Regions from separate parts of the Streptomyces asoensis genome, predicted to be linked through region 2. Evidence: riboswitches for the same ligand, from Rfam matches in the RefSeq annotation. Region 2 holds a riboswitch; each other region holds the start of a gene.
The links. Region 2 has a riboswitch for S-adenosylmethionine ahead of G9272_RS46300 (putative leader peptide). Riboswitches for the same ligand answer to the same signal wherever they lie in the genome.
Positions count from the first base shown of each region.

Region 1: linked by a shared signal. The riboswitch ahead of thrC (threonine synthase) and the one ahead of G9272_RS46300 (putative leader peptide) in region 2 are both predicted to bind S-adenosylmethionine.
Region 3: linked by a shared signal. The riboswitch ahead of G9272_RS38660 (amino acid ABC transporter permease) and the one ahead of G9272_RS46300 (putative leader peptide) in region 2 are both predicted to bind S-adenosylmethionine.
Region 4: linked by a shared signal. The riboswitch ahead of G9272_RS13305 (aminotransferase class V-fold PLP-dependent enzyme) and the one ahead of G9272_RS46300 (putative leader peptide) in region 2 are both predicted to bind S-adenosylmethionine.

Region 1 is NZ_CP049838.1:4,679,588-4,683,059, reverse strand. Features, by position in the region: gene G9272_RS20835 (alpha,alpha-trehalose-phosphate synthase (UDP-forming)) at 1-282, opposite strand, end outside; gene G9272_RS20830 (glucosyl-3-phosphoglycerate synthase) at 400-1,344, opposite strand; SAM riboswitch class I at 1,515-1,680, shown strand; gene thrC (threonine synthase) at 1,699-3,015, shown strand; gene G9272_RS20820 (ubiquitin-like small modifier protein 1) at 3,012-3,287, shown strand.
Region 2 is NZ_CP049838.1:9,400,271-9,403,742, forward strand. Features, by position in the region: gene G9272_RS41640 (ABC transporter substrate-binding protein) at 1-802, opposite strand, end outside; gene G9272_RS46300 (putative leader peptide) at 1,021-1,152, opposite strand; SAM riboswitch class IV at 1,172-1,281, opposite strand; gene G9272_RS41645 (SAM-dependent methyltransferase) at 1,445-2,260, opposite strand; gene G9272_RS41650 (protein kinase domain-containing protein) at 2,520-3,472, shown strand, end outside.
Region 3 is NZ_CP049838.1:8,689,432-8,692,903, reverse strand. Features, by position in the region: gene G9272_RS38665 (amino acid ABC transporter ATP-binding protein) at 1-574, opposite strand, end outside; gene G9272_RS38660 (amino acid ABC transporter permease) at 571-1,551, opposite strand; SAM riboswitch class IV at 1,948-2,067, opposite strand; gene G9272_RS38655 (glutathione S-transferase C-terminal domain-containing protein) at 2,134-3,030, opposite strand.
Region 4 is NZ_CP049838.1:2,961,618-2,965,089, reverse strand. Features, by position in the region: gene qcrB (cytochrome bc1 complex cytochrome b subunit) at 1-533, shown strand, start outside; gene trpD (anthranilate phosphoribosyltransferase) at 687-1,751, shown strand; SAM riboswitch class IV at 1,831-1,947, shown strand; gene G9272_RS13305 (aminotransferase class V-fold PLP-dependent enzyme) at 2,128-3,472, shown strand, end outside.

The sequences.
Region 1 (3,472 bases), 4.7 Mb from region 2:
GTTGTAGGCGTCCTCGTGCACGTCGGCCGGGACGGCCAGCATGCGCACGCCCTCCTCGCCGACCCCGCGCCGGACCGCCTCCCGGTCGCCGTCGGAGAGCGCCGAGCACACCCAGAGGGCACCCGTGTCGGGCCCGATGGCCGACAGGCCGGAGACCAGCCCGCCGCCGCCGCGTTTCGCGTGCAGCGTGCCGTCCTCGCGCACCTCGTAGGAGACCGGGCCGCGGTTGGACGCGACCAGCACCTCGGCGGCCCGAGCGGGAGTGTCGTGCGTGGAAGCCATACGCCTCAACCTAGCCCGGTCGGGAAACGCTCAAACGTACGGTCGCGCTGTGTGGACGGGCCGTATCCGGCCGTGTCGCCGCTGTCGGCGACATGCCGTATACGGCCCGTCCGACGGTCACGCGACCTTGCGGGTCGCGTACTCCGCGATCTCCGCCATGGGCGGCCGTTCCTCGGTGTCCACGGAGTAGGTGCGCGGCTCGAAGCCGTCCGTGCTCCGTTCGAACTGGGTGAGGGACGGGCGGATCAGGTGCCCGCGGGCCAGCCGGAGCTGGGCGGTGCGGTAGATGGCCGCCGCCATCCGGCCCAGCGCCTGCCCGTCCTGATGACGGTGCTTGCGCACGCCGATGTCGACCTGGGCGAGGGCGTCCAGGCCCACCAGGTGCAGGGCGTCGACCAGCATGCCCAGCTCCACGCCGTAGCCGACGGGGAACGGCAGCTGCTCCAGCAGACTGCGTCGGGCCGCGTACTCGCCGCCGAGCGGTTGCACGAACCCGGCCAGCTGCGGCCAGTGCATGTTGAGCAGCGGACGGGCCATGAGCTCGGTGACCCTTCCGCCCTGGCCGGCCGCGCCGCCCAGCGGACGGTCGTACATGCCCTTGACCAGATCCACCCCGGGGTCGGTGAGCAGTGGGCCGACGATCCCCGAGACGAAGTCGGAGGAGAACTCCCTCAGATCGGCGTCGATGAAACAGACGATGTCCCCGGTGGTGACCAGCAGGGAGCGCCACAGGACCTCGCCCTTGCCGGGCACGGCCGGTATCCGCGGCAGGATGTCGTCCCGGTGGACGACCCGCGCGCCGGCCGCCGCGGCCACCTCGGACGTGCGGTCGGTCGATCCCGAGTCGACGACCACGATCTCGTCGACGAGCGGGACCTGGTGCATGAGGTCGTGACGGATGATCGCGACGATGTCACCGACCGTCTCCTCCTCGTTCAGCGCGGGCAGGACGACGGACACCGACTGGTTCGTGGCGCGCTTCGCGGCCAGGATCCGGTGGAGCGGACGATCGGTCGCGGACCAGGAGCGGGTGGCCAGCCAGCGCTCAGTTTCTTGAAGCACAGTCTGCGGCTCCTCACTGTCGTGATCACACCGGGTGCACAGGAGGTGACCGTGTGATCCATCTCGCGGTTCGGACGACTATCTCAACTGTCCTGGCCTTCGGTTACAGTCTTGAACAACGCGGATGACCATCGCATGTCCGAGGTCTCCCCCCGTTCACAACTTCATACCGCTCATCCAGAGGGGCAGAGGGATACGGCCCGATGAAGCCCCGGCAACCCTCCAGCCGGTCTCGTAACGATCACTGATCCATGTGGTGATCGCTCCGCGAGGCTCCCGGCTCGGGAAGGTGCCAAATCCGTCTCACGGCGAGATGCGTCGTGAGGAAGATGAGGAGAAAGGGCCTCGCCTCACATGGCTGCGCAGACTGTTGCAAGCACCACTGATGCAAGCACCACCGACTCTACGACGTCCTCTGCTGTCGATCTCGGTCCGGCCGCGGCGTTGACCTGCCGCGAGTGCGGCCACCGTGTGCCCCTCGGCCCGGTCTTCGCCTGCGAGGAGTGTTTCGGCCCGCTCGAGATCGCCTACGACTTCTCCTCCTACGACACCGAGGAGCTCCGCAAGCGCATCGAGGCGGGCCCCGCGAACATCTGGCGCTACGCGCCGCTGCTGCCCGTCCCCGCGGACGTGGCCGACAAGCCCAACATCAACCCCGGTTGGACCAAGCTCGTCCAGGCCGACAACCTCGCCCGTGAACTGGGCGTCGACGCCGGCAAGCTCTTCGTCAAGGACGACTCCGGCAACCCGACGCACTCCTTCAAGGACCGGGTCGTCGCCCAGGCCATCGAGGCCGCCCGCGCGTTCGGCTTCACCACTCTCTCCTGCTCCTCCACGGGCAACCTGGCCGGTGCCGTCGGCGCCGCCGCCGCCCGGGCGGGCTTCCGGTCCTGCGTGTTCATCCCGCACGACCTGGAGCAGGGCAAGGTCGTCATGGCCGCGATCTACGGCGGCGAGCTCGTCGGTATCGAGGGCAACTACGACGACGTCAACCGCTTCTGCTCCGAGCTCATCGGCGACTCGGCGGGCGAGGGCTGGGGCTTCGTCAACGTCAACCTGCGGCCGTACTACGCCGAGGGCTCCAAGACGCTGGCGTACGAGATCTGCGAGCAGCTCGGCTGGCGGCTGCCGGACCAGCTGGTCGTGCCGATCGCCTCCGGCTCCCAGCTGACGAAGATCGACAAGGGTCTCCAGGAGCTGATCAAGCTCGGGCTGGTCGAGGACAAGCCGTACAAGATCTTCGGCGCGCAGGCCGAGGGCTGCTCCCCGGTGTCCGTGGCCTACAAGGCCGGGCACGACGTGGTCCGCCCCCAGAAGCCGAACACCATCGCCAAGTCGCTGGCCATCGGCAACCCGGCGGACGGTCCGTACGTCCTCGACATCGCGCGGCGCACCGGCGGCGCGGTGGAGGACGTGAACGACGAGCAGGTCGTCGACGCGATCAAGCTGCTGGCGCGGACCGAGGGCATCTTCGCGGAGACCGCCGGTGGTGTGACGGTGGGTGTGACGCGCAAGCTGATCGAGAACGGTCTGCTCGACCCGACCAAGACGACCGTCGTCCTCAACACGGGCGACGGACTGAAGACCCTGGACGCGGTGGCCGGCACCGGGCTGACCGCGACCATCCGCCCGAACCTCGACTCCTTCCGAGAGGCTGGCCTCGCGTCATGAGCGTCAACGTCCGTATCCCCACCATCCTGCGCACCTACACCGGCGGCCAGGCCGAGGTGAAGGCCGAGGGGGCGACCCTCGGTGAGGTCATCGCCGACCTGGAGAAGAACCACACGGGCATCGCCGCCCGGGTCCTGGACGACCAGGGCAAGCTGCGCCGGTTCGTCAACGTGTACGTGAACGACGACGACGTCCGCTTCGAGCAGGGTCTGGAGACGGCGACCCCGGACGGCGCCGGCGTCTCGATCATCCCGGCCGTCGCCGGCGGCTGAACGGTCGCTGGACGGTCGCTGGACGGTGGTGGGAGCGATGACTGACCGTCGTTCAGTACCCATCGGTAGTAACCGTCGGTAACAGTGATTACCGAGTGTTCATCGAATTGCCCTCTCCGCGATAGAAGCGGAGGGGGCAATTCAGTGTGGTTGAGCGCGGTACAGTTGGGGAACCCGGTCCGGAT
Region 2 (3,472 bases):
CCACCTGGCCGGACTGGAGGCTGCCGGTGCGCACGCCGGCCTCGGGCACCACCTTGAACACCAGCTTGTCCAGGTACGCCTCGCCCTGCTTGGTCCACAGCGAGGAACCCCAGGCGTACTTGGCGCGCTTGGCCAGGGTGATCGACTGGTTCTGCACATAGCCGTTCAGCACGAACGGCCCGGATCCGACCACTCCCTTGCTGCACTTCTCCTGCGGGCTCCTGCGCGCGCTCGCCGACGACTCGATCCCCAGCGAGTGCGTGGCCGTGGCCTGGAGGAACTGCGCGTTGGGCTGCTTGAACTTCACCCGCACCGTGAGCGGGTCCACGGCGGTGGTGCTCTCCACGCCGCTCAGGTACCCCTGGGCGAGTGTGCCGAGGGCGCCGAGCTTCGGCACCGCGTCGAAGTTGTCCTTGACCACCTGCGCGGTCAGCGGTGTCCCGTCGCTGAAGGTCACACCTGATCTCAGGTGGAACGTGAACGTCGTGGTGTCCGGGCTGATGTCCCAGCTCTTCGCGAGCCATGGCACGATCTTGCCGGTCTTGGGGTCCTGGTCGGTCAGGGAGTCCACGACCTGACGCAGTGAGTAGATGGTGTCGTTGCTGCCCACCTGCTGCGGATCCACGCAGCCGGCGTCGGAACCCACCGCGAAGGTCAGGGTGCCACCCGACTTCGGGCTGCCGCCCTCGCCGCTCGAGGTGCCGGTGTCGCTCGACGAGCAGGCGCTGAGCAGAAGGCTGCCGGTCACGAGGGCGGCGAGCGCCGCCCACCGGGGGGTACGGGAATCCGGATGCGCTGTCACGGGATGGTTCTCCTACTCCAAGGTCACCGCGCACATGCCGGAGCGGAACGCGGCCATGGCTGTGCGCGGAGGGTGCCGGCCTCGCACGGGCCGACACTGCTCAGAACTGTGCGGGGGACTGTTCAGGGGGAGGGGATGTCGACGACTGTGTCGATGGCGAAGTCGCTGACGGCATGACCGTGCTGTGGGCGAGGGTCAGCCTGCGAGGTGGGGCGTGATCAGCCCTGACACAGACAGCTGGCGGAACGCCGCAGGTCGATGTGGCGTCGGCGCGAGAATCCGGAGAACAGCGCCGCGGTCGCGATCGAGGCACTCAGGTTGCCGCTGAGCCGCACGCTGGTCCTCCACATCTCAGGCCCCCGAACCGGGGCCACGCGCTTGCAGAGTCGGTGACCCTGCCGGGCTTTCACCTGGAGCACCCCACCGCGGAGGAGGGTTGCCGGTCAGCTAGCCAGGGCTTGATGCTGACACTCAATGCCGGGGTCGATCTTACGGAGTACTGACATTATCCGTCAATATCGGTAGGAGAGTTGAACAGCTCCGCCGCACCGGCCGTGACGGCGGGTGCGGCGGAGCGGTATCAGCGCCGGCCGGCCGCCCGTCCGGTGAGGAGGGTGGCGGCGTGGGTGGTGGCGTGGGCGGCTACAGCTTGCGGGCGAGGCCGCCGTGTTCGCCGATGACGTCCGGCGCGGGGGAGGTGGCCTCCGGGCGCCAGAGGGGGACCGAGACGACTCCGGGCTCCAGGAGCTCCAGGCCGTCGAAGTACGCCGTGATCTCGTCGACGGATCGCAGGTTGTACGGGACGGCGCCGCTTTCGTTGTAGGCGTCCTGGGCCTCTTCGAAGACCGGGTCGATGCCCCGCGAACCGTCGTTGATGGAGAGGTAGCTGCCGGACGGCAGTGCCGCCATCAGGTTGGTGACGATGGAGCGGGCCTGGTCGTGGTCGGCGACGTGGCCCAGGATGTTGCTGAGGATGAGCGCGGTGGGACGGCTGAAGTCCAGCGTCTCGGCGGCGCGCGCCAGGATGCGCTCCGGGTCCAGCACATTGGCGTCGACATAGGAGGTCGCGCCCTCCGCGGTGGAGTAGAGCAGGGCGCGGGCGTGGGCGAGGACCAGGGGATCGTTGTCGACGTAGACGATCCGGGTCTCGGGGGCGAGACGCTGGGCGACCTCGTGGGTGTTGTCGGCGGTCGGCAGGCCCGTTCCGACGTCCAGGAACTGTCGTATGCCCGCCTCGGAGACCAGGTACGTGATGTTGCGGCGCAGGAACGCGCGGCTGCTGCGGGCGATGGTGACGATGCCGGGGAACACGGCGGTGTAGGCGTCACCGGCCTGCTCGTCCACGGGGTAGTTGTCCTTCCCGCCGAGCCAGTAGTTCCAGATGCGGGCCGAGTGCGGCACCGAGGTGTCGATCTTCTGATGTGCCGCTGATCCGGGCGTGGTCACATGGTCGGTCATGAGGGGCGTCCGTCTTTCGGCCGAGGCGTGGGCAGTTCGAGCCACAACTTACGTCCCAACGACCCTGGTACGTACACCCGTTCACATTTTCGGTGGGTTCGAACAGTGCCCTCACGGAGACATCCGGGTTCACGTCTCCGTGTCGGCCGGTCCGGACGCACCGCTCACACCTCGCTCGCACCTCGTCCCGGAACCCCTCAACTCGCCTTGTGCATAGGTACATTGAGACCGCCCAATCCTTGAGCGAGTGGGGGCGAGGATGCGCGACACGGTCCTGGACGGCCGGTACACGCTCACCGAGCGGATCGGTGCGGGCGGTATGGGTGTGGTGTGGCGGGCCAGGGACGCGCGGCTCGAACGCACGGTGGCCGTCAAGCTGCTGAGCCTGCCACCGGGCACGGTCGGTGCCGAGCGGGAACGGCTGCTCGCCATGTTCGGGCGGGAGGCGCGGGCCGCCGCCGCCCTCGACAGCTCGTACATCGTGCCGGTCTTCGACCACGGCGCGGAAGGTGAAGTCCCCTACCTGGTCATGCCGTTGCTCTCGGGGCGGACCCTGCGCGAGCTGCTGGCCGAGGGGCCGCCGGCGCCGGAGCGGGTCGCGGTGCTCGCGGCACAGGTCTGCCGGGCCCTGGCGACCGCGCACCGGGCCGGCATCGTGCACCGCGACATCAAACCGGCGAACGTGATGCTCACGGACGAGGGCATGGTGAAGGTGCTCGACTTCGGCATCGCCAAGTTCCTCGACGCGACGACCGGCGGCCGGCTCACCGTGACCACCGACTCGCCCGTCGGCACCCTCTCCTACATGGCGCCGGAGCGCTTCACCCGCGGCGCGGACGACGGGCGCACGGATGTGTACGCGCTGGGCTGCACGGTGTACGAGATGCTCACCGGCGCACCGCCCTTCGACTCGGCGTCGGCGCCCGCGCTGATGCACTGCCATGTGTACGAGACACCGCAGAAGCCGTCGGTACGGCGTCCGGGGCTGGCCCCCGCCTGGGACGAACTGGTGGGGCGGATGCTGGCGAAGCCGGTCGATGAGCGACCGACGGCGGAGGAGGCACGGGCGCTGTTCGAGACGCTGGCCGTGGCCGAGGCCGCGCCGCCGCTCTCCGAGTCCGCGCCCCCACTCCCGGATCACACCGCCCTGCCGGGGCAGCACTCCGCTTCCATCGAACCGGGGAGCTCGGACCGGGTGTCCGCGCATCGGAG
Region 3 (3,472 bases), 710 kb from region 2:
AGGTGGGCTCGTCGAAGAGGATGACGCCGGGGCGCAGCGCGAGGGCGCGGGCGATGGCGACGCGCTGCTGCTGGCCGCCGGACAGCTGCCGGGGATAGGCGCCGGCCTTGTCGGCGAGGCCCACCCGGTCCAGGAGTTCGCGGGCCAGTTCCAGGGCGGCGGGCTTGGCGAGTCGCCCGGTGGCGGTGGGCGCGGCGGCGACGTTGTCCAGCACGGTCAGGTGCGGGAAGAGGTTGAAGTTCTGGAAGACGAAGCCGATCCGGCCGCGCTGGGTCAGGATGGCCCGTTCACTCAGCTCGCGCAGCCGGTCGCCGTGCCGGCGGACGCCGATCAGCTCGCCGTTGACGCTGACATAGCCGATCTCGGGCTTCTCGAGGTGGTTGATGACCCGCAGCAGGGTGGACTTGCCGGAGCCGGACGGGCCGAGGATCACGGTGACCTCGCCGGGCCGCACGGTCAGGCTCACACCGTCCAGGACCCGGTGGGCGCCGTACCACTTGTGCACGTCGTGCACCTCGACGGCGGCGGGCACGATCCCGGCGGTGTCGGCGCTCTGCACGGTCTCGGTGGTCATACGGCGGCCTCCCGGCGGATGCGGGCCCGCAGGTCGGTGAGACCGGTCCGCAGTTTCTGGAGCGGCGTCGGCGGCAGGGAACGCGTGGCGCCCCGGGCGTAGTACCGCTCGACGTAGAACTGGACGACGGAGACGACGCTGGTCAGGATCAGGTACCAGACGGTGACGACCAGCAGCAGCGGCACGATGTCGCCGGGGTAGGTGGCGCCCATGGTCTGCGCGGTGCCGAACAGGTCGAGCAACGAGACGTAGAAGACCAGCGAGGTGGACTTGACCAGGCCGATCAGCTGGTTGACGTAGTTCGGCGTGATCGACCGCAGGGCCTGCGGGAAGACGATCTTCCAGAACTGGTAGCGCTTGGGCAGGCCGAGCGCGGCGGCCGCCTCGTGCTGGCCCTGGTCGACGGAGAGGATGCCGCCGCGGACCACCTCGGCGGCGTAGGCCGCCTCGTTGAGGCTGAGACCGACGACGGCGATCACCATGTCGGTGGCCAGCCGGGACTCGTCGAAGCGGAAGAACGCCGGGCCGAACGGAACCCCCACGCTCAGGGTCTGGTACAGGGCGCTGAAGTTGTAGAGGAAGAGCAGCACCACGATCAGCGGGATGGAGCGCAGCGCCCACACGTAGGTCCAGCTGACCGCGCGCAGCACCGGGCTCTTCGAGAGCCGGGCGAGGGCGAGCAGGATGCCGCCGAGGAGGCCCAGCACCGCACTCCAGGCGGCCACTTCCAGGGTGATCAGCAGTCCGTCGAGGATGACCGGCCGCAGGAACCAGTAGCCGAAGCGGTCCCACTGGTAGAAGGGGTTGGAGATCAGTCCGTGCGTGAACTGCGCCACCAGGACCAGGGCCACGGCGGTGGCGATCCATCGTCCGGGCTTGCGCAGCGGCTGGACGCGCTGGGCGGTGAGCTTCTCTGACGGGACGTCGATGGCGGGTGCGGCCTCGGCGAGGGTCACGGCGCCTGGGGGTTCACTCATGAGGGGCTCCGGCGGGAGTCGGACACCCCGGGTCACGGCGGACGTGCGTGGCCGGACGCGCTTCGGCGGGGCGGCGGGGACCGCTCCGCGGGCGCGAACAGGGCATGGCGCACGGATGCGTACAGGAGACCGGGGTGGGGCGGACAACGGCACACCGCTCGGGCGGTGTTCGTCAGGAACGCGGAGGCGGGGCTGCGGTGTGAGGGGTTCGTTCAGCCCCGACAGCGGGCACGGCCCGGTGCGGTACACAGTGCGCTGTTCACGCGCAGGAGGTCGACGGCGCGGTTGGCGACGAGGATGTCGAGGTACGGCCGTACGCAGCCCCGGGGGCGACGGGGCGCCGTCCGATGAGCTGCGTACATGTCCGTCACCATCACTGTTCCGGCCCCTGGAGGGCCCTCGCGCTTACCGATACGTCATTACCGAAACGTCGGTCCGGTCGTCACCTGGGGCACCCCACCGCGGAGCGAGGGTTGCCGGTCAGCTAGCCAGGGCTTGTCGCTGACGCTCATGACCGTTCTGGGCCGTAAGTAAGACAGTTGCCCGAACGAATGTCAACGGCGGTCCGGTGGATGGACCGGGTCAGGGCCGGTTGACCTGCGGTCGGACCGCCGAACCGTCCGCCGCGTGGGTCTCCCAGTCCAGGATCTGGACGGCGGCGCCGGCGGCCTCCAGGCCCTGGCAACGGGCGTGGTGACGGCGGGCGATGGCATCCAGGTCGAGGTGGGCGCCGAAGGCCGGGTGAGCGGCCAGCCGGCGGGCGTAGGCCCACAGCGCGGGATGGTCGGCGATGCGGTGCACGGCGGCCGCGTCGAGGTGGTGGCGGTGCACGGTGTCGAGCTGGACCAGGGCGACCCACAACTCGACGTCGGCTGCCGTGATCTGATCGCTGATCAGGTGCTCGTGGGCACCGAGCCCCCGCTCCAGCACCCCGAGCGTGGTGACCAGCGTGTCGAGGGCGGCGGTGCGCTCCGCCTCCTCGGTGTCGGCCGCTCCGGCGCGCTGGGCGGCCTCCTCGATGCCCAGGGCGCACATCCGCTCGACGGCCTCGATCTGCGACTGCGCGCCGCACGGGTACAGGGTGGGCCGGCCGCCGCCGAAGTGCCGGGCGAGGTCGCGGGCGATGTCGGGGCCGTGGCTGCTGACGATGCGCCCCGACCAGTCGTCGCTGAGCACCGGCGCGAGGGCGGGTCCGGTGTACCGGTGCGCACTGGCGTCGTACAGCGGACGCAGCGCGGAGTGACCTCCGTCGGGGCAGTCCGGGACGGCGGGCAGGAAGGTGACCGGGCAGGCCTTGTCCAGGCCGAGGAGGCTGTGGGTGACGGCGATGCGCAGACAGTCGGGGTCGGCCGCCGCCAGATGGAGGCGGTAGCGGCGCGGCACCGCGTAGTGGCCGCTGCGCGCGTCCCGGCCGATCCGGCCCCGGAAGGCGGCGGTGGGTCGGGTGGACAGGTGGGCGGCCAGTGGTGTGACGGACATGACTCTCCCCGGGGGCGGGACGCACGAAGGACGTGCGCGCGGCGGATGCGACGTCGATGAGGGAGGTGCGGAACTCGTGCGCGCGTGCCGGGTGCGGCCGCGTCCGTGGGACACCGCCGGCGCGGTTCGGCGCGGGAACGGGCCCGGCTCAGTCCTGGAACCTGATGGCGCTGCACACGCGCTTCAGGTCGATGTGACGGCGGGAGGTGAGAAGGGGTGACGACCACGCCGTGCGGCCCGCTCGGCCGGTGGTCGGCTCCAGTCGCCCCATCGTTTCCCTACCCGTTCACTAGGATTCCCGAATCGAGTGTCGATCCGCCTCGAGCCCCCGTCAAGGGGGCGTCCACCAGGTGAGTACCGGCGGAACCTCGGGGAGTCCCGGGGTGGGTGTGCGGCCCGGGGGCGCTCGGTCGGAGGCGGGCAGCGGTGGGCGCGTCGACCG
Region 4 (3,472 bases), 6.4 Mb from region 2:
AGCACCACATCCTGGACCGGCCGCGCAACGCCCCGACGCGCACCGCGCTGGGCGTCGCCTGGGTCACGATGTACATGATCATGCTGGTCGGCGGTGGCAACGACCTGTGGGCCACCCACCTCCACCTGTCGATCAACTCGATCACCTGGTTCGTCCGGATCTTCTTCATCGCCGGACCGGTCATCGCGTACATCGTCACCAAGCGGATCTGCCTCGGCCTCCAGCGCCGGGACCGGGACAAGGTGCTGCACGGTCGCGAGACCGGCACCATCAAGCGCCTGCCGCACGGTGAGTTCATCGAGATCCACGAGCCGCTCAGCCAGGAGCAGCTGCACACCCTCACGGCGCACGAGCAGTACGAGCCGGCCGCGATCGGCGCCGCCGTCGACGAGAACGGCGTCGAGCGCAAGGTGAAGGGCAAGGAGAAGCTCCGCGCCAAGATCAGCGGGGCGTACTTCGGTGAGGACCAGCAGATTCCGAAGCCCACCGCGGAGGAGTACAAGGAGATCACGAGCGGCCACGGCCACCACTGATCGCTGAGGCGTCGCCACGCCACGGGAAAGGGCCTCGTCCGGTCTTCGGACGGGGCCCTTTGCCGTGCCCACGGGCTGGATAGGGTGGGGTGCACCTTGTCATGAGGCGCACGACGACACACGACGCACACGACGACACACGCAGGAGCGGCTATGAGCGCTGTGACCCCCGCTGGAGGCGACACCGCGGCGGGCCGTTCCTGGCCCGAGGTGCTGAACGGCCTGCTGTACGGTCGCGACCAGGACGCCGACGCCACGTTCTGGGCGCTGGACCGGATCATGCGCGGCGAGGCCACCGACGCGCAGATCGCCGGGTTCGTGGTGGCGCTGCGGGCCAAGGGCGAGACCGTCGCGGAGATCAACGGGCTCGTCCGGGCGATGTACGAGCACGCCAACCTGATCGAGGTGCCCGGCCCGACCGTCGACATCGTCGGCACGGGCGGCGACGGCGCGAAGACGGTCAACATCTCCACGATGTCCGCGATCGTCGTGGCCGGCACGGGTGCCACGGTCGTCAAGCACGGCAACCGGGCCGCGTCCTCCGCGTCCGGCGCCTCGGACGTCCTGGAGAAGCTCGGCGTCAATCTGGAGCTGACCCCGCGGCGCGTTGCCGAGGTGGCCCAGGAGGCCGGGATCACCTTCTGCTTCGCGATCAAGTTCCACCCGGCGCTGCGTCATGTGGGCGCCGCGCGCGGCCAGTTGGGCATCCGCACGGTGTTCAACGTGCTCGGCCCGCTGACCAACCCCGCCAAGGTACGGGCCCAGGCGGTCGGGGTCGCGGACCCGCGGATGGCGCCGGTCGTCGCCGGCGTCTTCGCCGAGCGCGGCAACTCGTCCCTGGTCTTCCGGGGCGACGACGGTCTCGACGAGCTGACCACGACGGCCACGTCCCATGTGTGGGTCGTCCGTGACGGCAAGGTCACCGAGGAGACCTTCGACCCGCGTGACGTCGGGCTCGAGCTGGTCCCGGTCGAGGCCCTGCGGGGCGGCGACCCGTCGTACAACGCGGAGGTCGCCCGCCGTCTCCTGGAGGGCGAGTCCGGCCCGGTGCGGGACGCCGTGCTGCTGAACTCGGCGGCAGCCCTGGTGGCCCTGGAGCCGGGCTCCGGCACCCTTGCCGAGCAACTGCGCGTCGGCATGGACAAGGCGGCCGAGTCGATCGACTCGGGTGCGGCCAAGCGGGCGCTGGACCGCTGGGTCGCCGCCACCAACGCGTGACGCCTCACCGCTGATGGCCGTCCCGCGATCCGGACACGGGTTGCGGGACGGCGATCACTTCACGTACGTTCCTGTGTCAGGTCATGAGTGACAGTCATGAGGCCCCGGCCGACTGTCCGGCAACCCTCCGTCCGTGGCGGGGTGCCCCGGGTGAAGACCAGGCCGTAGGCAGCGAGGTCTACGGCAAGCGCGGACCCCTCGCACTCTTCTGAGTGAGTACCGCCAGGGGTCCTGGTCGTTCGAGGGAGCCTTCCGTGAGCAAGCGAATGCGATAGGGCGTAGAGCCCCGCCTCCGCATACCCCTTTCACCTTCCCCCGTGCTCGAGCCATGCCCGCTCGCACGGTGGTTCCCCCTTGCCTCTCACGGGAGTTCGCCATGTCTGTCTCCACCGCTGCCACCGCCCGTACCGTTTGTGCACCGCTGCCCGTTCTCGGCCGGGATGTCACGGTCCCGCTCGTGACGGGCGGCGAGGTCAGCTACGCGGCGCTCGACTACGCGGCCAGCGCCCCCGCCCTCCAGCGCGTCTGGGACGACGTGGCGGCCTACGCCCCGTACTACGGCAGCGTCCACCGGGGCGCCGGCTACCTCTCGCAGCTGTCCACGGACCTCTTCGAGAACGCCCGCAGGACGGTGGCCGAGTTCCTGGACTGCCGCCCCGACGACCAGCTGGTCTTCACCCGCTCGACGACGGACTCCCTCAACCTGCTGGCGCGGGCCCTGCCCGCCGGCTGCCAGGTCTTCGTCTTCGAGACCGAGCACCACGCCTCGCTGCTGCCCTGGCAGGACGCCCGGGTCACCTACCTCAACGCCCCGCGCACCCCGCGCCAGGCCGTCGAGGCGCTGGAGCGGGCCCTCGCCGACCGTGACCCCTACGGCCCGGCCCTGGTCTGTGTCACCGGTGCCTCGAACGTCACCGGCGAGCTGTGGCCGGTACGCGAGCTGGCGGCCGCCGCACACGCGCACGGGGCCCGGATCGTCCTGGACGCGGCCCAGCTGGCCCCGCACCACCCGGTCTCCGTGCAGGAGCTCGACGTCGACTGGGTCGCCTTCTCCGGTCACAAGCTGTACGCGCCCTTCGGCTCCGGGGTGCTGGCCGGCCGCGCCGACTGGCTGGTGGAGGCCGACCCGTACCTCGCGGGCGGCGGCGCCAGCCGCAAGGTCACGCGGCGCGAGGACGGGGGAGTGGACGTGGAGTGGCACGAGAGCGCCGCCCGCCACGAGGCCGGCTCCCCGAACGTGATCGGCGCCTACTCCATCGCCTCGGCGTGCAAGGCCCTCACCGAGGCGGGCTTCGACAGCCTGGTCGCCCGGGAGGAGTACCTGATCGCGAAGGTGCGGGCCGGTCTGGCCGAGGTCCCGCAGGTGAGGGTGCTGTCCCTGTTCGGCGACGACGCCCCGCGGGTCGGCGTGATCTCCTTCGTCGTCGAGGGCTGGAACAGCTCCCACTTCGCCGCCGCCCTCTCCGCCGAGTACGGCATCGGGGTCCGCGACGGCCTCTTCTGCGCCCACCCCCTGGTCCGCACGCTGCTGGGCAGCGACCCCCAGACCCAGGGCGAGTGCGGCGCCCCCGAGGCGGCTCCCGGCGAGAAGTCCCTCAACGCCATCCGGGTCAGCTTCGGCGCGGGAACCCCGGACGAGCACGTGGAGCGCTTCGTGAACGCGGTGCGCGAACTGGTGAGCGAGGGCGCGCAGTGGCAGTACCGGACGGAAGACGGCCGCT